Regions from separate parts of the Pontibacillus salicampi genome, predicted to be linked through region 3. Evidence: riboswitches for the same ligand, from Rfam matches in the RefSeq annotation. Region 3 holds a riboswitch; each other region holds the start of a gene.

Region 1 (7,570 bases), on a different contig from region 3:
TTGATGGTTCCAACCATAGTGGTTATGTCTTCTTAGAGGTACCTAGTTCTTCCTTGGGGACCAGCTGGGAAGTGCTGAGAGACAGGTATGCATTTATTTGGTTCTTTGCCCTTGGCTTCATATGGATGTTATTCATCTTCATCTCATGGTTGTTCTTTAAGAAGATTAGTAACCGGTTAACGAATATGCAGAACAGCATGGAGATTAGCAGTAACCAAATGGTCCCCATGAAATTAACGGTCCATAAGGAAGATGAGATTGGACAGTTAGAACATTCCTTCAATGATATGGTGGAAAAATTGAATGAGAGTCGGCAGAAAGAAAAGGATGAAGAAGCCATCCGTAAACAATTAGTTTCCAGTTTATCACATGATTTGCGGACACCATTATCCATTATTAATGGCCATGCCCATAAAATGAGTCAAATTGAATTAAGCGACGAGGTTCGGGATTCTGTTACGGTTATTCAGGATAAGGTAGCTTTTCTAGCAGAACTCATTGATAACCTCTCTTCGTTTACAGTGCTACGAGAGGGGAAGCTTCCCATGCATCCTCAAATGGTAGATATCGTCCAGGCAACTAAATCGTCGTTAATCGCTTATTATCCTATTCTAGAAGAAAAAGGGTTCGATATTGATATTGATTTACAAGGGTCTATTCAGTGGTATATCGATGAAACGTGGTTCAGAAGGATCTTGGATAATCTATTCCAAAACGTGAAGAGACATGCGGGGGAGGGGAAGTATCTTGCCGTCAGCACTACCGAAATGCATGGTAGGGAGGCACTTCGGATAGAAGATCGAGGGCCTGGCATGAGAGCCGTGTCTGACCAAAAAGGAACTGGTATTGGTTTATCCATCGTAGAAATGATGTTAGACCAAATGAACTTGGAAAAGACGGTATATGATGGAGCATCAGGCACGACCATTCTTATCTACCCCAAACCACAAGACTTGTATTAACAGGTGTTGTGGTTTTTTTTGTGGATTAATCTAAATTTAAACTTGTTTCTCCCCTTATTTTAATCATCATTTCTTATACTTCTATTAAATCAAATTAATCTAAAGGAGTGCTGTCATTATGAGTGTCGTAGAGGTAGAGAATCTGAACATTGATATCAAACGAAAGAAGATATTACAAAACGTCAATGTGTCTTTTGAAAAGGGAAAGATTTATGGGCTGCTAGGACCTAACGGGGCTGGAAAAACTACCTTATTAAAGGCCATGCTGGGGGTATTCCGTCCCAATTCGGGTTCCATTTCCTTTAAGGGTCAGGATATTTATCAACACTCTAAGAGGGACTTAATTAGTTCCATTGGAAGCATTATTGAATTTCCAGGTTTCTATGATAACCTTACGCTTCAGGAAAATTTAACGTTACATCTGAAGTATCTGCAAAAAGACACCTCTTCTCAGCATATTAATCGTCTGTTGCAAACAGTGGGTCTATACCAATTTAAAGAAAAACGTTTTTCAGAAACCTCCCTTGGCATGAAACAACGTTTGGGAATTGCTAGAGCTATGTCACATAACCCTGATCTATTGCTATTAGACGAACCGACCAATGGATTAGACCCTCATGGCATCAAAGAAGTGAGGGAAATGTTGATTAGAGAGGTGATTAGTTCCAACAAGACCGTTATTATCTCCAGCCATTTGTTAAATGAGATTGATCTTATGGCTGACGAATTGGTGTTTATGAATAATGGTGAGATCATTTTTGAAACTACGAAGATGAAAGATCATACACATATTTATTTATATAGGCTGCGGATGCCTTCTAGTATGACAAAAACGTTTCCACGCGAAGACTTGTTGGAAGAGTGTCAAGGACATGAGGTGTACACAGGTAAAGATGAGTTGGAATTTGTTTCCCCTCTTTCGCAAAAAGAAATTGAGAATCTTTTGGAACAACATCAAGTTCCAACCATCATGCTGGAAGTATTTGAACTTACGTTAGAGGATTTATATTTAAAACTATTGGAAAAGGGTGAAGAAAATGAAGTTGCTTATTCGTAATGAATTGATGAAAATGAAACGGTTGAAAATGGTCTATGTCATATTAGTATTGAGCTTCCTGCCTTACTTTATCAACACAGGGGGAATGATGCTGATGGCAGGAGGGATGGATGCGGAGAAATATTATTTCTTTGTATTTAATCAGTATGCCATTTTATTCCCTACGTTAGTGTTTATCTTTGCAGGGTTCTTTTTCTATACTGAATTTCAAAATAAAACGACACTGAACTGGATTTCGTATCCTTACCATAATTTCAGTTTGTTGCTATCTAAGGTGCTAGCCTGTTCGATACTGTTAATGGCTACATCATTCTTGAATCATGCTCTTCACACTCTGACGATTGGATCTTTGTTCGACATTGGCTTTGGAGGTCTGATTACGAGGTTTCTAACCTCTATGCTATTTTCCGGCTTAACCATTCTCATTGTGCCGTTGGCAGCTCTGCTTGCGTTTAGTACAAGAAATATTTTGTCCGTGGTGATTGCGGGGGTAGCCTCCATCTTTGTGACCACTATTTTGCTGGGTGCTGATTTCGGCATTGTGTTTCCATTCTCCTTCATTTATCGTTTTAGTATTCAATACTTCGATGCTTCCATGGGATATGAAAACCAAGACCTAGTGTTAGGAGGATGCGCTATTTTGGCAGGCTACCTACTTGTATCATTGTTCGGACTATACAGGTATTCCAAAATGACTCGTATGAGTACTTAATAGCAGAATTATGAAGACAATAGGATTTTTACTTCTGGATAGGTATGATCCGCATGAAATGGTTATAAAAGTCACAGTTCATGAACTGTGACTTTTTGAATGGTAAAGAGACAAAATCCTAAACATCCTCCAGGACTTCAGGGCTTTGCGTGACAGAGAAGTAATCGGTTATTCTGGAAAGGAACAACAAACAAGAAGATTAAGGGGTAGAGCATGAAGGACATATATAGTGACATAATACAATTTCGCGGATCCCATTATGATTTTGGGGTAAGGCAAGGGGAAGAAATGCGGAATTCGTTAACAGTACAAAATCGAGAAAAGCAATGGAAGCTTCGTAAGCCTAGATTTTCAGTAGAGGAAGAGGAAGTAAAAGATGCTATCACCCGTTTCGCTCCTGGTGTTTGGGAGGAGCTAATCGGGATAAGAGATGCGCTAGGATGGAGCATGGAGCGAGTAATGATGGAATTTGGAGGCTATCGACTAGACTATGTGAAATCAGGGTGCTCTATTTTAACTGGGGACGATTACATGGTTCGTAATTACGATTATCAGCCGAAAACATACGAAGGGCGATACGTATTATTTCAGCCAACGGACCAAGGCTATGCTATAATTGGTCCTTCCCAACGGATTACAGGGCGAATGGATGGAATGAACGAGAAGGGGCTTGCGCTTGGATATAATTTTATGCATCGTAAAAAACCTGGAATCGGGTTTATTTGCTGTATGATTGGCCGTTTGATTCTAGAATCGTGTGCGGATGTAGAGGAAGCGATATCAATGCTGAAGGAGATACCTCACCGCCATTCCTTTAGTTATATCGTATTGGACCGTAGCGGAAAAACATATGTGATTGAAACGACACCAAGGGGCGTAAAGGTTAGGGAATCTAATACGTGCACTAACCATTTCGAGCATATGAAGGAAGAAAATCGAAATTATCTCGTCGATTCGTATCGCCGGCTGGAAACAATGGAGGCGGCAAGACAGCATAAACCTTCAGCTTATGAGGCATTTCGCCTGTTGAATGATTCTGACAGAGGTGTATTCTCAGATGAATATCAAAACTGGGCAGGAACCATTCATACAGCTGCTTATTTCCCGAAGGAGGGAAAGGTGTGGTTTGCTCTGGGCGGAGACAAAGAGCCGATAGTATTTGATTTCAAAGCCTGGCTGGAAGGCTTGAATGTTGAAGACAAGTTCATTACTGGCTCAGTGGATACCGATCTTCCATTTCCACATATGGACAAAAATGCAAAGTAGAGGGAGAATGTTTCCATGTATTTAACCATTCAAGAAACAGCAGAATATTTAGAGCTTCCCGAAGAATACGTAGAAAAAATGGTGTTTAAGGGACGTATTCGAGCCCTGCATGACGGAACGCAATATCTTATTTATAAAGACCAGTTTCAGCAGTATTTTGAACAAATCGAACGCTATCGGAAGCAAATACAAGAATACCTTAATGAACCCATTCCTGAGGATATGGACGTTAAGGATGAAGATTAAAAAAGCTTGTAGAACATAACCGGTTGTTCTACAAGCACTTAAAAAGATTTTCAGCTGGCAAAATGTCTTCATTGCAATAATAATTTACGCAACGCACTATTCTTTCACAGCAATAGCTTCTATCTCTACTTTTGCACCTTTTGGTAATGCGCTTACCTCGATAGCTGCTCTAGCAGGGTATGGTTCACTTAAGAAGCTAGCGTACACTTCATTTACTGCTTGGAAATCCTCCATATTTGCTAAATAAATATTGGCTTTTGCGATGTGCTTGTAGTCTAAACCAGCTTCACTTAATATCGCGCCAACATTTTTCATGACTTGCTCTGCTTGCTCTCTCACATCACTTGAAACAAATGCCTGCGTATTAGGATCTAAAGGAATTTGGCCAGAAATGAATAAAAGATTACCAAGATCAACGGCCTGAGAATAAGGTCCGATTGCTGCGGGTGCTTTGTCAGTGGAGATTGTGTTAAACATAAGGGCATTGCTCCTTTTTATCATTATTTGTATAAGATAGTGCTAGGATAACACATTCTAAAGGATTGAGAATGAGTAATATTCGAAAAATAACAAATTTCATGGGGCTGGGTAGATTTATTTTTCTTTTTACTCAGAATGTGATAGTTTATGTGTAATGCCATCCCAAATCGTTTTATACGACTGCGGGAACTTAACCACCTGTCGGGATGGCAGGCTTTATATATGTTTGTTTTAAGCATGCTAATGCAGCTGCATTCATATACTGGAAGAAGTAAGTTAAAATCCTTTACTTCGCTACCAAATGAGTGTATTATATTGATTAACAAAAATATTCATAACGCATAACTTCTTATCCAGAGAGGCGGAGGGACTGGCCCTTTGATGCCCGGCAACCATTCTTTAAGACTATGTGTCTTAACCGAAACGGTGCCAATTCCTGCAAGGTGAGAGCCTTGGGAGATGAGAGGATCGTACAGATAAACTTACGACCCCTTTCTTGGATAAAGAGAGGGGTTTTTTGCATTAAAAAACTCGTCGATCTCTTTGAAACAAGAAGTTTCCGTTATACAGAAAGGAAGAGATGAAGATGGCAACAGCATATTTTGGAGCAGGGTGTTTTTGGGGTGTAGAGGCTTTTTTTGAACGGTTAACCGGAGTTACGGCAACCCGAGTAGGATATTCCGGAGGTACAGTGGAAAACCCATCCTACGAGCTAGTGAAAAGTGGAGTTACCGGACATGCGGAAACTACAAAGGTAGAGTTTGATCCTTCTGTGATCAGCTATGCTTCCCTAGTAGACCAGTTCTTCGAGGTCCACGACCCTACCCAAATTAATCGTCAGGGAGAAGATGTTGGCACGCAATATCGTTCCGTTATTTTCTTCTTGGATGATGAGCAAAGGCAAGTAGCTGAAGAGAAAATTCAGGAATGGTCAGACAAAGGTATATATAAGCTGCCAATAGCAACACAAATTAAAAAAGCTGCGCCATTCTATGACGCAGAAGAATATCATCAGAAATATCTCCAGAAACACGGGTCTGTTTCCTGTGGGATATAATGTGAGGGTCCTCCTCACATTATATTTTAAGCTTTATAATACCAACGGGGGTAAGCGAAAAAGAAGCGTAGCACCATGTAAATTGGTATAATAGGAGCAAATCTAAAGTGCAAGGTGTGGATACGATGCAACATGCCAATTCAATAGAAGAAGTGCGTTCCTTTGTTCAATCTGAAGAGATATCTCTTCTTTATATATCAAGACCTAACTGTTCTGTCTGTCACTCCCTTCTACCGCAAGTAGAAGCATTACTTTTAGAGTATTCTTCCGTACAATCCTTACATGTAGACGCAGAACACATTCCTGACATTGCAGGAGAGTACGAGATTTTCACTGTTCCAGTACTAATCGTTTCCGTTAATGGAAAGGAAATGTTCCGAAAAGCACGCTTCGTTCCAATAGATGAATTAGACCATCAATTAGAGCGGCTTACAAGTGCATTAAACCTTTAACTCAACCCTGACTCTCTTACACGAAGAGTCAGGGTTTTTTTGAGCGTCTGTGAAAGGCACATTATAGAATATCAACGGATTCTAAAGCGATAGGCGCTTCCTTTGGTATTTGTTATAAGTCAAGGAGCAGCATCATAAGGTTTGGAGGAGTTAAAAAAAGGAAAAGAATATAGAAGAAAAAAAGTTCACGGAGGGTCGTTATGCCTTGGGATACAGAGAATTATCCTAGTTCCTTAAAGAATTTGGATTTGCCAGTTCGAAAAAAAACTATTGAAATTGCTAATGCTATGCTGGATGAGGGTTACGAGGAAGGGAGAGCTATTCCTATCGCAACGGAACAAGCGAAGGAATGGTTTGACAACGCTTCTCAAGATGAAATTGAGGAAATGAGACACAAGCCTGACACCTCTTTAAAGCAGAGGGATCCTGAAGATCAGCAGTATGAGAATCGACCAGAGCTGCTCGATAAAGGGGAGCACGTAGTAAGTCACGAAAATGGGTGGGCTGTGCAGGCTGCTGAAGCAAAAAAGCCTGCAGCTACATTTTCCAACAAAGCGGATGCGATAAACAGGGCGAAAGACATTGCGTCCAATAAAGGTACACAAGTCGTTATCCATAAAAAAGATGGAACTATTCAGGAGACTACATCGTATTAAACAACTAGATAGAAGCATTAATAGAAGGGTCCTGTTCACGTACAGGACTTTTTCATTAAGTGTAGAAGATTAGAAGGATAAGCATATAAAGGGGAGAGAAGCATGGGAAATTATTCTATACAGGAATTTATTAATCAGACGAAACAGGATGAATCAGCTAATGACTATTTTCAACTAGAAACACCTCGGATGCTTGAAATCAATTTATCCGATCAAGTTTGGGCTAAGACAGGGTCGATGATTTCATATACTGGAGATATTAAGTTTGAGAGAGAAGGTATAATGGAGCATGGCCTAGGCAGAATGTTCAAAAAGGCTGTATCAGGAGAAGGCAGCTCTTTGATGAAAGCGACGGGTAACGGGAAATTGTATGTAGCAGATCAGGGTAAGAAGATTACTATCCTTGATTTGGATAACGAGAAAATTACGGTAAACGGTAATGATTTGTTAGCCTTTGAGCCAGGTTTAGATTGGGACATCCACTTAATGAAAAAAGTGGCCGGTATGATGTCTGGAGGTTTGTTTAACGTGCAGCTAGAGGGTCGTGGTATGGTTGCAATAACGACACACTATGAACCTGTTACCCTACTGGTTACACCAGATCAGCCTGTTATTACCGACCCTAATGCTACGGTAGCATGGTCTGGACATCTTGAACCAGAATTTAAAACGGATGTTTCCT
Region 2 (7,570 bases), on a different contig from region 3:
GCGTATCCAATGCTTCTATTGCCTCGGTCATCTCCCCCATTAGGACTCCAGTAAATAGTAGGTACGGTAGGACAAATACTCGCTTAGCTTGAGATTGCTTTGCTATCTCCAATCCTTCCTCGAAGCTTGGGTCAGCAGCTGCAAGAAAACAAGTTTGGATATGGTGAACACCTGTTTTGGCTTGGACATACCCTTCAATGCTTGCAAAGCTTTTCTTCACATCAGGGTCACTGCTTCCACGCCCCACAAGTAAAATCATATCATCGTCCTCTATACGTTTGCCTTGCTCCTGAATGCGTTCTACCAAAATATCCACGATTCTACGATGCACTCCAAAAGGAGCACCATATTGAAAATGCACGTGGGGATAACGGCTTTTCATATTATCTACTTCTTCGGGAATATCGTGTTTGGCATGGGTCGCAGTAAGCAAGAGGATAGGTATGACCGCTATGTGCGTTGCTCCCTTTTCCACACAAGCTGTAATTCCTTGTTCAATCGTCGGATCAGCAAGCTCTAGAAAACATATTTCCTGAATAGGAGCATCCACACTCTCCTGACACTGCTCTACAAAGGAAACAGCCTGCCGCCTTCCTTCTGCTACTCTACTTCCATGGCAAACATATAGAATGGCCTGCATGGGTTACTCCTCCTTAACTTCCGTTTGCTGCTAACGCTTCTTGCTGCTCTCTCAACACTGTCTCATACCAGCTAATGTCCTCTCGAAGCCTTACCACTTCTCCAACAATAATCATACTTGGATTTTTCACTTCGCCCTTAGATGCATTCTCTACAATGGTTGCTAATGTCCCAGTCGTCACCTGTTGTTCCTTCGTGGTGCCCCAATGAATGAGAGCTACAGGGGTCGTCACACATCGCCCATATTTCGTCAGCTTCTCCACAATATAAGGGAGATTCTTTACCCCCATATAAATTGCCAACGTATCAATTCCTTTGGCAAGGCTTTCCCAGCGGAGCTCTTCCTCCTCCCCGTCCTTCAGATGCCCTGTTACAAATGCAAACGTAGAGCCGTGGTCGCGGTGGGTAACGGGGATACCTGCATAAGCAGGAGCTGCAATCCCAGACGTAATGCCTGGGATAACTTCATATTCTACATGGTTACAAGCCAAGGCCTGAGCTTCCTCTCCCCCTCTTCCATACACAAACGGGTCCCCCCCCTTTAAGCGGGTGACTACTTTCCCTTTTCGTGCATGCTTAACGAGAAAATGATTTATGGTCTCCTGCTTCATGGGATGATAATTAGGCAGCTTCCCGCAATAGATTAACTCTACATCAGACTTCGCGTGGTCTAATAACTCCTTATTAACAAGCCGATCATATAAGATGACATCTGCCTGCTGAATACACTTTAGCCCTTTTACTGTTATGAGGTCAGGGTCACCTGGACCTGCTCCTACTAGATATACTTTTCCCATCCATATACCCCCTTTATCGGTGACTATCTATTATAGCTGGCTTGCATTATTGCTATGAAGGCCGCATTCTGTCTTACCAGTATTCGCCCAGCGGCCGGAGCGCAGGTCGCCATCATTTAACACTTTCGCTGTGCAGACCTGACAGCCGATGCTCGGGTAGCCTTGATCATGCAGCGGATTATACGGCAAATCAAAAGTGTGCACATACTCCCATACATCATCCCACGTCCAATGAATGAGCGGGCATACCTTTACTGACTCAAACTTGTCGTCTTTATTAAGGAAATCCGTGTTACTTCTAGATGGAGACTGTTCTCTTCTCAAGCCGGAAATCCACGCTGAATATTGGGAAAGCTCCTGCTCCAATGGCTGGATTTTTCTCATATTGCAGCATAACGTCGGATTAGTCTTCCAAAGCTCATGGCCATATTGCTCCGCTTGCTCATCCAAATTTAGCTTAGGATGCAGCTTTTTAATTTGTAAGGATGGGTACCGTTCCTTCACCTTTTCTATTAGTTCATACGTTTCTGCAAAATGAATACCGGTATCCAGGAATATAATCTTTGCCGATGGATTTACTCGGGATATAAGGTCAATAAGAACAATGCCCTCCACACCAAAACTGCAGGCATAGACTATATCCTCTCCATATTGTTCGTAAGCCCACTCCAGCACTTCCATCGCACCTTTTTCGCGCGTCATAATATCAAATGTCGGTAACGTTTGATCTTGCCAATTAGCATGTAGCAGTGTACTCATTCCTACACCTCCTCAGTGGTTTGCGATAATAAAAAAACGACTTTAATCACTATATTCCTTTAGGATTAAAATCGCCTCTAGTTTTTCTAGTCAGCATTTTTTATCGTAATCGTTCTTTTTCCTGTTTTTCCAGCTGTACTACTTTCCCGTCCTGGATCACAACGGTAACGGATCCATAGTCTATGGACTGAATCATTTCTTCAATTCTTTTCGCAATGTGGTCGAAATCCTGTTCTTTCTTCAACGTTATTGCGCCCCCTCTTTATTCACCTGTCAATTTACAGTTCATCAAACTGGAATACATAAAAACTGCCTCCCCCATTTCGGAAAGGCAGATGGTCGTTTGAGCGTCCAAACCTTATCTCCCAAAATGATGGTCATTTTGCTGGATTTAGCACCTTGCTCGAAGCATGCAGGTTGCCGGACATCACAGGGCCAGTTCCCTCCGTCACTCTGGATAAGATATTATTTTCTGCTATTCTATACTGAATTGTCTAAAAAGTCAATCCTAGTTTTTTTATCAGGATTATAGGTATTTAATATTCCCGCTTCATAACATTGTCATGGCAGTCGCAAACGTCTTTCTAACATTTCATAAAAAAACCTTCCAAAATGAATGTGATTGTAGCTCCGTAAAGCGCCCTTATGTGGGAGACTTGGATTCGAGATAATGTTGGTCCGTTGCTGAAAGGCGAGTTGAGTGGTCGGAAATAGCTCCGCTTTCCAGGCCATCCCTTCCCTGATAAACGGATAGGACCCATTCCTGAAAACCATCTTGAATCCAAGTCTTCCACTACCTCCTCGTTATAAGGAATCAGCCTACCATCTACATCGGTCACGCAAAGAGCAAAAAAAAATGCTCCCGCCAAGGAGCATTTCTAATTTATATAATCATATACCCTAATCCCCAAAGGAGAAAAAAGCTAATGACAATGGTCATATTAGACACTGTTCCTACAAATCGTTGATCATAGTTGAATTCAACGGAATAAGGAAGTACCGACATCGATATAGGAAGCACCAATGCCATTAGCAAGGTATATTTGAACATATCTTCAAAGGGTAATAGGAAGAATAGCGCCACGCCTACTGCTAAACCAACGATATAGCGTAACGATAATAATTTCGCAATGGTAGCAAAGGAGCCTTTCGCAAAGGAGAAATTCAAATATATCCCTAATAACAACAATGATAAAGGCATATTTGCTACTGAAATCGTTCCCGCAACCTCCAATATTGCTCCAGGTACGGGGATGTTCGTAAAGTTCATCGTACAAACAATGATGTAGGTAAGCAACGGAACAGATTTAGATACTTTCTTCATGACATCTCTTAAATCTTTCCGCTCATTCTCATCCGCAAAGTAACTTCCTAGTACATACACCACCCCAAATACAATGAGGGCATTGCCGAAATCAAACATGCCGAAGTACTTAAGACCTTCTTGGCCCCAAATAGCTTCTACAAGAGGGAAAGCAAACAGCCCGATATTAAAACCGGGCACCATCATGGAAAGCATCCCTTTCGTTCGCTGAGATTTATCCCGAAAGACGATAAGCCCGAGCACCGCTTGCGCCACTCCATAAACGATGGCTATGATAATGAGTAAAATCAACGAAGTATCAATGGTAATATCATGAAACGTAATAATTAACAGACTCGGCAAGGTAATGTTAAAGACAATTCTCGACAATCCTTCACCATCTCGTTCCTGGATAAGATTAGAACGCTTCAGCACATACCCAAGTGCAATAATTAGAATCGAGTATAGAAATTGACTATTAAAGCTTTCCATGCTTGTCCCCCTTCCTCCACTACTATGTTCTGATTGTAGCAAATAGAGCTACACATTACTTAAACTGTGCTTTACCTTTACAAAATGTTTAAACCGTACGTTAACAACAAGATATATGCTACGAAAAACTAACTGCAACGTCAAGTTATGGTTGGAAGAAGGAGACGCTCATGAATTACAAAGACTCTTAATATACTGAAGTAATACACTGCGACCAGAAAGGGGAAGGAGTTATGCTTAACCAGAAAATAAAGTTGAAAAAGAAGGAGCTAAAGTCGCTATTGAACCATCTCCAGCACATCCAACTCACTTCCTCATTCCTCCCTGATCATCATAACGACCTTTCCTCCCATGAACAGCATATTCTCTCCTCCATACAAGCTGAGACAAATAAACATAATCACGATAACGTAACGCGAACACAGGCTTATTATGATTATTATATAGAGCATCCAGTCATTCATTGGGCGTTATTAGCCCACTTAGTATCCCGGAACACAGGCTGGAACATGAGCGACCTAAAAGGGGAATATCACTCCAACCTCCTTTCAGCCACTGACCAACGAGCCTTCTTTGACTTATTAGAACGGGGAAACTGGCTTATTTTTCAGGATGCTTATCCGCAGCTGCTCCTTTATAAGCACAGCTTACAGGAGAATACCCCATATTTTCACCTCCTCCCCTTCCTTCATGTATCCTCCTTCATGACAGGAGTGTGGAAGCACTTTTGGGAAAAGCAGGATTCTCTCCTTCTCACCTATGGGCTAATCATTAATGAGCAGCACTATATAGAAAAACAGCTGCTTCAATCCAAATTAGTAAAGCAAAATGTGTTAGAAACTGTGGAATACAAGCTTCAGGAAATGTTGAACTTAACCCATATTCTTTTCCCAGCCATTTCAACAGAGGGTGACAAAGCTACCTTGTATGGTCAATCCGTTTTCCAATTTTCATCCCTTCCGCATCGGATTCAGCTAGGCATTCGACTATACAACGTTCTATTTGCTAATCGAAAACGTCATAGTAATATTATGCTATTTACGGAGCACCGTGCTCATACTGGCTCCCGAATGGATTATTGGCCAGACCTATTTGATGATGTGAAGGAATTTCCCCCTTCTAAGCGAACGAAGCTATGGAATTGTCACCTAAAGAAAGGAGCAGCCCCTATCTACAGCCCCCCGTTAGAAAAGGCGTGGAATTGTACGTCACACGAACCAGCGGAAACAGACGATTGGTTCAAGGAGTATGATATTGCGAGCTATTTTTCTTACAACGCTTCTATTCAGCAGGTACATCAGACTGAAACACATTGTCATACATTAAAGAAGCTGGAACTCGCCTCCCTAGCGAAGACAACATTGCAATAACATTATGTAGCAGAAGGCAGCACCCTTCTGCTCTTATTACGTTTCAATCGTTGTGGTTGCACCTGGAGTATAGTTTAGTACTTCTAATATTATAGGTGTTCCTACTAAAATCGCTGAAGATACTGCAGGGACCGTAATATCTAGTGACCCTACAGCTGTAACTCCAGGAGTGTACGTAGAAATATCTTGCATTTGTGATATGCCATTCACATAAACATTGAAATAACTGTTATCCGTGGCTAGTACAGGCAGTTCTGTTGCATTCGTTCCATCATCTAGTAAAAAATCTGCAGCATCGATAGATAAGGTAGCACCAGGTGCGGTAATACTTGTTGTAGTGTAGAAAAATTTTGTGTTAGTAGGGCCTACCGTTACATCTGTTGTCGCACTAGCAAACGGTTTAATCAGCTCTAGTACCATCAGAAAGACTCCCTCCGAATAATATAGTCGTGCAATCTATCATATGCCAAACCTACATTTATGGAAGAGGCATATATAGCAGAAAAATTACCTATTTTGTACCATTCGCACAAACCAATTCCATTAAGGAGGAATATACTAACACATCATCTAACGTCCGAGCTATTGGGAAAGGAGTAAGATTAACATGGTAAAGATCAGCCTACGCTCCCTTATTCCACCGGCTGGCTGTCCCAATATATATCCCTATCGACCTGCTCCGCCCACCACTCACATTCGAGCAACCACGTACTATTATTACACTATAGCTGATGGAACGAAGAACATTTTTACAAGCGCAGACGCCATAACAGCCTACGGTGCACAGGGCATTTTGTCACAAGAGGAAACCACCTACATTAATCTGTACGTTAATGGCATGATTCAACCTGACGTTATATATTCCATCCGAAAAGATGTACTTATTCTCCCTGAAGCACCCGCAGACGGCGTTCCTATTATTCTGCAATTTGTCATACTCCATTTAGACAATTAACACCTATTAATCAACAAAAATCGGCAACCATAACGCTGGTTACCGATTTTTAGCAAAAAATGTTTCACGTGGAACACTCAAGCTTCTTGGAGCTTGTACTGCTCTATATTTAACGCTTCTAGCTGTTCTGTTAATTCATCTTCAAGCTGTGTTTTTACTAATTGGATTTGATCCTTTTTCATTTCCACTTTCTTCTGATTATCCTTTAATTCTTTTAAGAAATCTCTTAAATCATTAATGTGACCAAGCTCTTTTTGGGCTTTTTTGAAGTGCTTAGCCCTTTTTTTGTAGGGCTGACCGTACATATTGGCAATATATTTGTGAATATAGCGTAGAGCTTTCGATTCTATCCTTACTTTGTGGAGGGCTTTTAATGTCGATTTGGCTTGCAATCCGCTATCTTCCGCTTCTTGCTCAAACTTCTCAATTTGAGCATTAAAGGATTGTTCATAAGGCTCTAATTGATTGTCAGCGTGTAATGAAAGGACATAATGGCGAGCTTCCTGATCCCGAAACTGTACCCATTCCTCCATAAACTGCTCATTAATGATATCAGGCAGATTTTTCTTTAGTTTCTTCTGCTGTTTTCTACGTTTTTCCTCTCGCAGCTCCATATATTGACGATATACTTCCGCCTTATCTGGATCTTCTTCCTGCTCGAGCCGCTTGTAAAATTGCTCAATGAACACATCACTTTCGCGCACCTTACCCAGCTTGTCGTGAGCCTCCTGAATCTTCTCCAGTAGAGGGTGCTGCTTTTCAACCTGTAAAAAGCCTAAAATCATTTCCATTCTTCTTCCTTTAACACGCGCCTGGTGTACATCCTCCGTATCTTCAAAGGAAAGACATTTCTCACAATACTCCATGTATTCATGGGCGATATCGTCCAGCCCCTTCATCCATTTATGCACAAGGGTGTCGTTACCCGTGTTCAGACAATCCTCGCAGACATATTCCTCTTTCACATGTAACAAATGCTTTTTGGAGCCGCAGACTGTACATCGATCCGGACTCTCCTGAAGAACCGCATATTGATTCTCCATCTCCAATTCCAACTGCTTTCCCTTTGCCCATTCCAGCTCTCTTCGATACTGGGCTGGTATGAGCAGCCTGCCATCTACATCGAGCTTTTTCGTATCTTTCTTGGGCGTGTTAGTGGTAGCTTTGGATATAGACACCCCTCGACGTTTATTCAGTGCTTGGATAGCGAGACCTTGATCTTCAAACCCTAATGCATCACGTAGCTCCTTAGGAA
Region 3 (7,570 bases):
AGTCGAGCTTTGGCAGATCTTTCTCCTGTAAGCTACCTTACACCATTGGAGATCCATTAAAAGAGGGGGCCCTTACTACTTCATGGAAATTACAACTGGTTTGCATAAGCTGCATGTAAACCATAAACTAAGCTATATAAGCAGTAACTGTTGAGTACGAGGGACAACCTCGTACTTCTTTACTTCTTATTGGATAGAAGTGTCATCTATGTATTTCTTTTTTTATCTATGTAAGCTATGATGACCTTGGTATCATTATTTTATCGCGTTATTTAATTGGCTTTGTATGGAGTTCATCATACAATCAAAGTTTTATTGAACCACTTATCATGCTGTAAGGAGATCTATTATGACTATCATTACGATTCTTGCTTTGTTCGTCACTATTGTAAATATTCTACTGGGAATTACTATCATCTTCTTAGAAAGAAAGCAAGTAAGCACAACGTGGGCGTGGCTTATGGTGCTGTTTTTCATTCCGATTGTAGGGTTCCTACTCTATCTTTTCCTTGGACAGAACTTAAGCAGAAGGAAGATTTTCAAGCTGTCCAGTGAAGCTTCCGAGTTCTTTTCTAGTTTAAAGGTGAAGCAAACGGAGCAGCTCGACTTGCATAATAAAACAGACTATCCGTTTCAAGAACTTATGTATATGAACCTAGTGAATAACGATTCCATTTATACCATGGACAATGAAGTAGAAGTGTTCACAGATGGGAAAGATAAAACGGAGGATTTAATTCAAGCTATAGAGAACGCAGAATATTTTATACACATTCAATATTATATAGTCCGGCATGACCGTACAGGAAGAAGAATTATAGAGGCGTTAACTCAAAAAGCTGCTGAAGGGGTAGAGGTTCGATTTTTGTACGATGATATGGGATCCATTAATCTACGGAAATCAGTTTTAAAGCCCTTAATAGAAGCTGGAGGTATGGTTGCAGCCTTCTTTCCTTCCCGTATCCCTTATTTAAATTTGCGCCTTAACTATAGAAATCACCGTAAGATTGCTGTTATTGATGGAGACATAGGGTATGTAGGAGGGTTCAATATAGGCGATGAGTATCTTGGGATGGTTAAAAAATTTGGTTATTGGCGTGATACTCATTTTAAAATTCGTGGCAGCGCTGTGTACTCCTTGGAAACGCGCTTTTATTTGGACTGGAATCATGCATCTAAGAACAAATTGCCAGCATCTCCTATGTACTACCCAGAAATGGAAACGAGCGATACCATCGGCATGCAAATTATTACATGCGGTCCTGATTCAGAGTGGCAGCAAATTAAAAATGCCTACATTAAGCTCATCCTATCTGCGAAAGAGAGTGTCTATATTCAAACGCCCTATTTTATACCAGATGACAGTTTGATGGATGCTATCAAAATAGCCTCTCTCAGTGGAGTCGATGTTAGAATAATGATTCCAAATAAACCTGATCACATGTTTGTATATTGGGCGACATATGCACATATAGGTCAGCTACTGGATGCTGGTGTTCGCAGTTTCACCTACGAAAATGGCTTTCTCCATGCGAAGACGCTTGTTGTAGATGGCAAGGTTGCTTCCGTTGGAACTGCTAACATTGATGTGAGAAGCTTTAAGCTAAACTTTGAGGTGAATGCCATAGTGTATGACGAGACCACTTCCAGAAAGCTTCATCAAATCTTTCTTGAAGACTTAAAGTACTGTAACGAAATAACTAAAGAGGTGTATCAGAATAGAACCAATCTCATTAAAATGAAAGAATCGATCTCTCGTTTATTATCACCTATTCTTTAAAGACACATAACCATAGGGAGAACCTCCTTTTGATGGAAGCTCCTAAAACTACTAATAATGCTGGAACTACCTGTCTGGAATAATTTCAGTCCAGACAGGTATTTTTATGAAAAGTGTTTTTCCGCCCACTCAACTCGTCTTTCAACAACGTGCCCCTATTTCCTCGAATACAATTTTTCCTCCTAAAAGCGCTATACAGGAAAATTACCAATAAGAATTAACAGAGCTAATCTTTTTAAAAAAAGGTACTGCATTATATTGTAAGTAGTTCAGTTTGGAGTACAGTATTGCAATTTGTACCCTTAATTGAACTACTTTTTACATAAGAAATAGTAATATAAAATGTGGAAATATTTTGTTATTTAATTTATGTGAAAGATAAAGGAATTTTTAGGATATTTACATTTATATAGTAAAATAAGATTATGTACGTTATTAAGGTAATGGGGCAGTTTTATTTAAAAGGGAGGTTTAAGATATTGTGATATTGTGGTCGATAATAGGTTTTTTAAATGCAACATTGGCAGTTATTGAACTAATAGTAGCCTTAAAAAGTAAAGATAAGCATTCATCGTATATTCATATTATGTATAGTTTAATGTTCGTTTCTTACAGTGTTTCTGCATTTAACCTAAATCTTCTTTACGGTGTTCCTGGCTTAATCATTGGTTTGTTAGCTATTTTTCTTAATTCCAAATATCGTAGAAAAAAGAGCATTTTCCAATAAGGAATTTGCTTTTTTTTTGTAAAATTGCATTAGTTTTTGCACGTGATTTTCCAGGTCATCAATAATTATTGTAGGTTTGCAAACTGGGGTGCATTTTCCTTTGAAAATAACTACTCAAAATACAAATAAACATTGCTATAACAATGAAAAATGAGCATCAAATTGCTATGCAATTCAACGCTCTTTTTATAGTTCAATTTTATTGTTTGTACTCCAAAACTGAACTACTTAATTATATTGTGGTACCTTTTTAGTCGCCTCAATGAATTGGGGGTTTTTTTCTGCGAGAGAACATTATAGAATAGATAAGGTCTGCTTGAAAATTGTGGTATCGTAGACAGAAATAACAAAAGAGGTGTAAGAATTGAAGAAGTGCATACTAACAATCGTTAGCGTATTCGTATTAGTTATAGCAGGATGCTCCTCTGATGCAAGCGGAGATACAGAAGCAACAGAGCCAAAATCAGAGAATCTAGCTACGGCAGTAATGGACTTTCAAATGAAGGTAATTGAAACCATTAATAAAGAGGATGCAAATATATACACTTTTGATAAGAATCCTACAAAGGAAACACAGCAAATAGCACAGAAAGAGGCAGCGGCTGTGGCTGATAAAATTGCTCAAATACAAGTCTCTTCTTCCCTGCAATCAGAGGAAGAACGTGTGCAGCAAATCCTAACTCATTTAGAGAAGGCCTATCAAGCTAAGGCACAAGCCCTTCAAGAAGGAAAGCCAGCTCAAGTGGACACGGAGTTCCCTGCTTACAATGAACAAATGGACAAAGCAAGCAGCATCTTAAACGATCTCTTAGAGGAAAACGACCTAATCAGTACCCCATTAAGAGGCGAATTACAATAATAGCCGCTTCATTGTGACAGAACATAATTTTGAATTAGCATATGCAACGAAAACAAGATACCTTTAAAAAAGCGTCTAATGAAATTGCCATTAGACGCTTTTCTATCTTTACCTTATTACATTTTAGAAACTAATTCGGCTAACCAGGCGGTGGCTACTGCTGCATAGGTACCGACAACATTACCGACTATCCCCATGAGCAAGCCTACTGGAGCCAGCGCTGGCTGGAATACAGAAGCTACTACCGGAGCAGAGCTCGTCCCACCTATATTCCCTTGAGATCCAACAGCGACAAAGAAAAGTGGTGCACGTAAAAGACGAGCAAACAGGAAAATAATCAAAATGTGAATCAACAGCCACACAATTCCCATTGCAATATATGCTGGAGCTTCTACTACAGCAGTAAGGTCTGCCTTTGCACCAATAGTTGTTAATAGTAAGTATATACCTGCATAACCGATATTACTTGCGCCGTAATCATCTAAACGACGAACTTTTGTAAAGGAAAGCATAACTCCTATAAAAGCAATTATCATAATCGTGTACGTACTCGCGGAAAGTACAGAGGTCTCAGGTAATGTCTCAGAGAATTTTCTAACGACATAAGAAACACCAAATCCTAACCCTAGAATACCTAGTAGTTGAGGAACCTGAAGCGGCTTGGATCTAGATTGGGCGATTTCCCCAATTTGGGCGTTAATTTTTTCGACAACAGAGTTATCAGCCTTGTTCCATTTGTTAAACTTATCCTGATGTCCTGCTAGTGCAATCATAATTCCCATCCAGGAATAAGCTACAACTGTATCGACGACAATGATGGGAGATAATACATCCTTTGGAGTGTCGACAGCTTCCACCAGAGCAGCCATGTTAGCTGTACCTCCAATCCAACTTCCCGCTAGAGCCCCGACCCCTCTCCAGGCGTCTTCAGGCAAGAAAGGCTGGAAGATAGCTAGAGCAATAGGCGCACCGATTACGACACCTAATGTTCCAGATAAAAATAGTAATATAGCTTTTGGCCCAAGCTTTAGCGTGGCAGGAACGTCTGTTGATAATAACAGCAGCAACAGGCCAAACGGTAATATATACGTACTAACGAAATCATACAATGATGAAGCATCAGGTATAATTCCAAGCGTGGTGGAAATCATCGGTAAGAAATAGGCCCAAATCAACGGTGGTGCAAAATGGAAAAACTTCTTCACAGCCGGTTGATTCCATTGAGATAGCATGTAAACTCCGCCTACTAAAGCAGACAAATATGCCAATAAGGCCATAGGTTCTTGTATGAGAGCAGCGTTTAATGTCAGAAACATGTTTCCCCTCCTCTTATTCTCTCTCTTTTAAGCTGACTTAGAAAATTATAGCACAAAGATGAGTGAATGCGTTTTCACATAAAAATATTCGAAACATTAAAATTATTAGCTCAATATAATATTTCAAGCACCTTCCTCTCGCTTTGGGTGGTGTTATTGCAGGAACTACTCTATCTTGGTTTGAAAGTCCTTCAAAAATGGTAGATTGTAAGAGGAAGATATTTTATGGAGGTGTTTTACATGTCAACTCTTACCGAGCAACAAATCAATCAGCATTTACGGGAGATTCAAGAGTGGAACTTAACGAATGATCGATTCATTCAACGTACCTTTACGTTTGCAGAGTATATGGACGGTATTCGCTTCGTTCACGAAATAGGCTCCATTGCAGATGAGAAAGACCACCATCCATCTTTACAAGTCGAATATGGAAAGATCATCGTTTCTTTAACCTCCCACGATGTTGGTGGCTTAAGTGAAAGAGACTTCGACCTTGCTCAAACCATTGATCGAGTTTATCAAAAAAGAGATGAATAGGAAAGAAGCAGAGAGTTCATACAACTCTCTGCTTCTCTCTTTACGTATTACCATTCTATCAACCCTTGTAAATGGGCTTTTAATATGGCATAACACACCTCTGCATCAGAAATTTGGTTCCTTTGTATGAGCTTCACGCATTCTTCCACACTAACCCAAAACAATGTTATGTCTTCGTGAGACTCTAATTCCTGTACATGTTGCGTGATAATATGGTTCGTATAAAATACATGAGTCTTTTCCCTGCTGTTCCAAGGAGCTGGAAGAACGTGACCTAGATAAGTCATATCATCGCATCGACAGCCTGTTTCCTCTTGAAGCTCTCTTCTTGCAGCTTCCTCCAGTGATTCCCCTTCTTCCACCCCACCTCCTGGTAATTGCACAATCGTTTCCTGTAATGCCTCTCTAAATTGACGGATTAGTAATACATCATGATGAACATGAGCTAAAACGACAACGGATTCTTCCTCAAAAGAAGCAGGTCCCTCCCCCTTATTACTCGAATGTAACAAACTTTCCATCCCCCTAATCTATCCATTACATTATTATTCAAAAAGAAATAGCACTGTTAATATTACATTATTCCATATAATGGGTATATAGTGGAAGATTTTGTTTATCAACTTAACTGCTGGCCCATTTCTTCCAACATAGCATAGGTGTGGTCTGGAGAATGCGAAAAAACATTAACTGAGTTAATTATTAAAATTCGGGATTGCATACTGTCCTTTCATGCTGTATGGTATTAATTAACGAAATAGTTTTACTAATAACACAATTTCATAAACTTCCTTATTCAGAGAAGCGGAGGGATCTGGCCCGTTGATGCTTCAGCAACCAGCCTAAATTAGGCGAGGTGCTACTTCCAGCAAGTGGGGACACTTGAAAGATAAGAAGAAGTTTAGCCTTGAGATATCAAGCTCTTCTTCGGAAGGGCTTTTTTTATTACCAAAATTATCTAGAAGGACCTTTGTTTCATCCAGTTGAGGACGTTTAAGATTTACAACCTATTGCTAAGAAATCGTTCCCATCCTTACATTGTGTCCTAAAGCTACAGACTGTTAAAAAGGAGAAGATAACTATGAGCAGACATCATCTTGAAACCAAACTAGCCCAAACAGGAAATCGCAGCGACCAAACAACAGGTGCTGTCAACCCTCCCCTACACCTATCAACGGCATATCGTCATGAAGGAATAGGCAAATCTACTGGGTATGACTATATTCGAACTGGCAATCCTACTCGTGATTTGCTAGAGCAATCCATTGCTTCGTTAGAGGAAGGTCTTGCAGGCTTTGCCTTTAGTTCGGGAATGGCGGCTATTCAAACGGTCTTTTCCATTTTCTCACCAGGGGATGAGTGTATAGTGACCCAGGACGTTTATGGTGGCTCTTACCGTTTGTTTGAAAATCATTTTAGCAAATTTGGTCTTACCTTCCATTATATAAATAGTACAGATACACAGGATTTTGAATCAGTAATAAACGAGCAGACCAAAGCGTTATTTATTGAAACTCCAACGAATCCGCTCATGACACAAGTAGATATAGAGCAGTTTGCTACCCTGGCACAAAAGCATAATCTATTGCTAATAGTTGATAATACGTTCTTCACACCATACCTGCAGCAACCTATTGTATCTGGAGCTGATATTGTAATCCACAGCGCGACGAAATATTTAGGTGGGCATAATGACGTGTTAGCTGGTCTAGTAGTTGCAAATGATGAAGCATTATGCCAGAACATTCAGGAACAACAAAATGCCAGTGGTGCTGTTCTTTCACCATTTGATTGTTGGCTTGTCATGAGGGGAATTAAGACTCTAGGCTTACGTATGAAGCAGCATGAAGCAAACGCTAAGCATTTAGCCGATCAACTGGAACAAAGTCCTTATATCAGTGATGTGTTGTATCCAGGCAAAGGAGGGATGCTATCCTTCCGAATTAAAGAAGAGGAAATGGTTCCTGTCTTACTGGAGAAATTAGAGCTTGTATGCTTTGCTGAAAGCTTGGGTGGAGTTGAATCGTTTATAACCTACCCTGCCACGCAAACACATGCTGATATTCCTGAAGATGTACGCGCAAGCTATGGAGTGTGTAATCGATTATTGAGATTATCGGTAGGGATTGAAAAGGAAGAGGATCTCTTACAGGACCTGGAGCAAGCTTTAGAAATAGCGTATAACGAGGTGAACCAGCATGTCTAACTATTCCGTACAAACATCCCTTTTGCATAACGAATATGCTGTAGACAAGTCAAGTAACGGTGTTAGTGTTCCCATCCAGCATGCATCCACCTTTCACCAGAATGACATACATGAGTTTGGCGCATATGATTATGCTCGTTCTGGT

What was found. Region 3 has a riboswitch for S-adenosylmethionine ahead of ACFFGV_RS13425 (methionine biosynthesis PLP-dependent protein). Riboswitches for the same ligand answer to the same signal wherever they lie in the genome.
Region 1: another riboswitch for S-adenosylmethionine. It lies ahead of msrA (peptide-methionine (S)-S-oxide reductase MsrA); the one in region 3 lies ahead of ACFFGV_RS13425 (methionine biosynthesis PLP-dependent protein).
Region 2: another riboswitch for S-adenosylmethionine. It lies ahead of ACFFGV_RS20765 (DUF2292 domain-containing protein); the one in region 3 lies ahead of ACFFGV_RS13425 (methionine biosynthesis PLP-dependent protein).

What each region holds. Positions count from the first base shown of each region.
Region 1 covers NZ_JBHLTP010000005.1:41,469-49,038, reverse strand. The annotation lists gene ACFFGV_RS08320 (sensor histidine kinase) at 1-962, shown strand, start outside; gene ACFFGV_RS08315 (ABC transporter ATP-binding protein) at 1,081-2,019, shown strand; gene ACFFGV_RS08310 (ABC transporter permease) at 2,000-2,731, shown strand; gene ACFFGV_RS08305 (C45 family autoproteolytic acyltransferase/hydrolase) at 2,945-3,997, shown strand; gene ACFFGV_RS08300 (excisionase family DNA-binding protein) at 4,013-4,243, shown strand; gene ACFFGV_RS08295 (RidA family protein) at 4,340-4,720, opposite strand; SAM riboswitch class I at 5,070-5,189, shown strand; gene msrA (peptide-methionine (S)-S-oxide reductase MsrA) at 5,310-5,780, shown strand; gene ACFFGV_RS08285 (thioredoxin family protein) at 5,906-6,232, shown strand; gene ACFFGV_RS08280 (DUF2188 domain-containing protein) at 6,433-6,888, shown strand; gene ACFFGV_RS08275 (AIM24 family protein) at 6,991-7,570, shown strand, end outside.
Region 2 covers NZ_JBHLTP010000024.1:125,245-132,814, reverse strand. The annotation lists gene ACFFGV_RS20780 (sirohydrochlorin chelatase) at 1-640, opposite strand, end outside; gene cobA (uroporphyrinogen-III C-methyltransferase) at 654-1,436, opposite strand; gene ACFFGV_RS20770 (phosphoadenylyl-sulfate reductase) at 1,467-2,195, opposite strand; gene ACFFGV_RS20765 (DUF2292 domain-containing protein) at 2,296-2,412, opposite strand; SAM riboswitch class I at 2,551-2,659, opposite strand; gene ACFFGV_RS20760 (AEC family transporter) at 3,079-3,990, opposite strand; gene ACFFGV_RS20755 (DUF2515 family protein) at 4,224-5,360, shown strand; gene ACFFGV_RS20750 (DUF4183 domain-containing protein) at 5,397-5,780, opposite strand; gene ACFFGV_RS20745 (DUF4183 domain-containing protein) at 5,968-6,315, shown strand; gene ACFFGV_RS20740 (CHAD domain-containing protein) at 6,393-7,570, opposite strand, start outside.
Region 3 covers NZ_JBHLTP010000011.1:243,723-251,292, forward strand. The annotation lists gene ACFFGV_RS13390 (LysE family translocator) at 1-31, shown strand, start outside; gene cls (cardiolipin synthase) at 350-1,780, shown strand; gene ACFFGV_RS13400 (hypothetical protein) at 2,262-2,507, shown strand; gene ACFFGV_RS13405 (hypothetical protein) at 2,872-3,366, shown strand; gene ACFFGV_RS13410 (DUF819 family protein) at 3,483-4,682, opposite strand; gene ACFFGV_RS13415 (4a-hydroxytetrahydrobiopterin dehydratase) at 4,923-5,219, shown strand; gene ACFFGV_RS13420 (NUDIX hydrolase) at 5,267-5,731, opposite strand; SAM riboswitch class I at 6,009-6,115, shown strand; gene ACFFGV_RS13425 (methionine biosynthesis PLP-dependent protein) at 6,301-7,425, shown strand; gene metC (cystathionine beta-lyase) at 7,418-7,570, shown strand, end outside.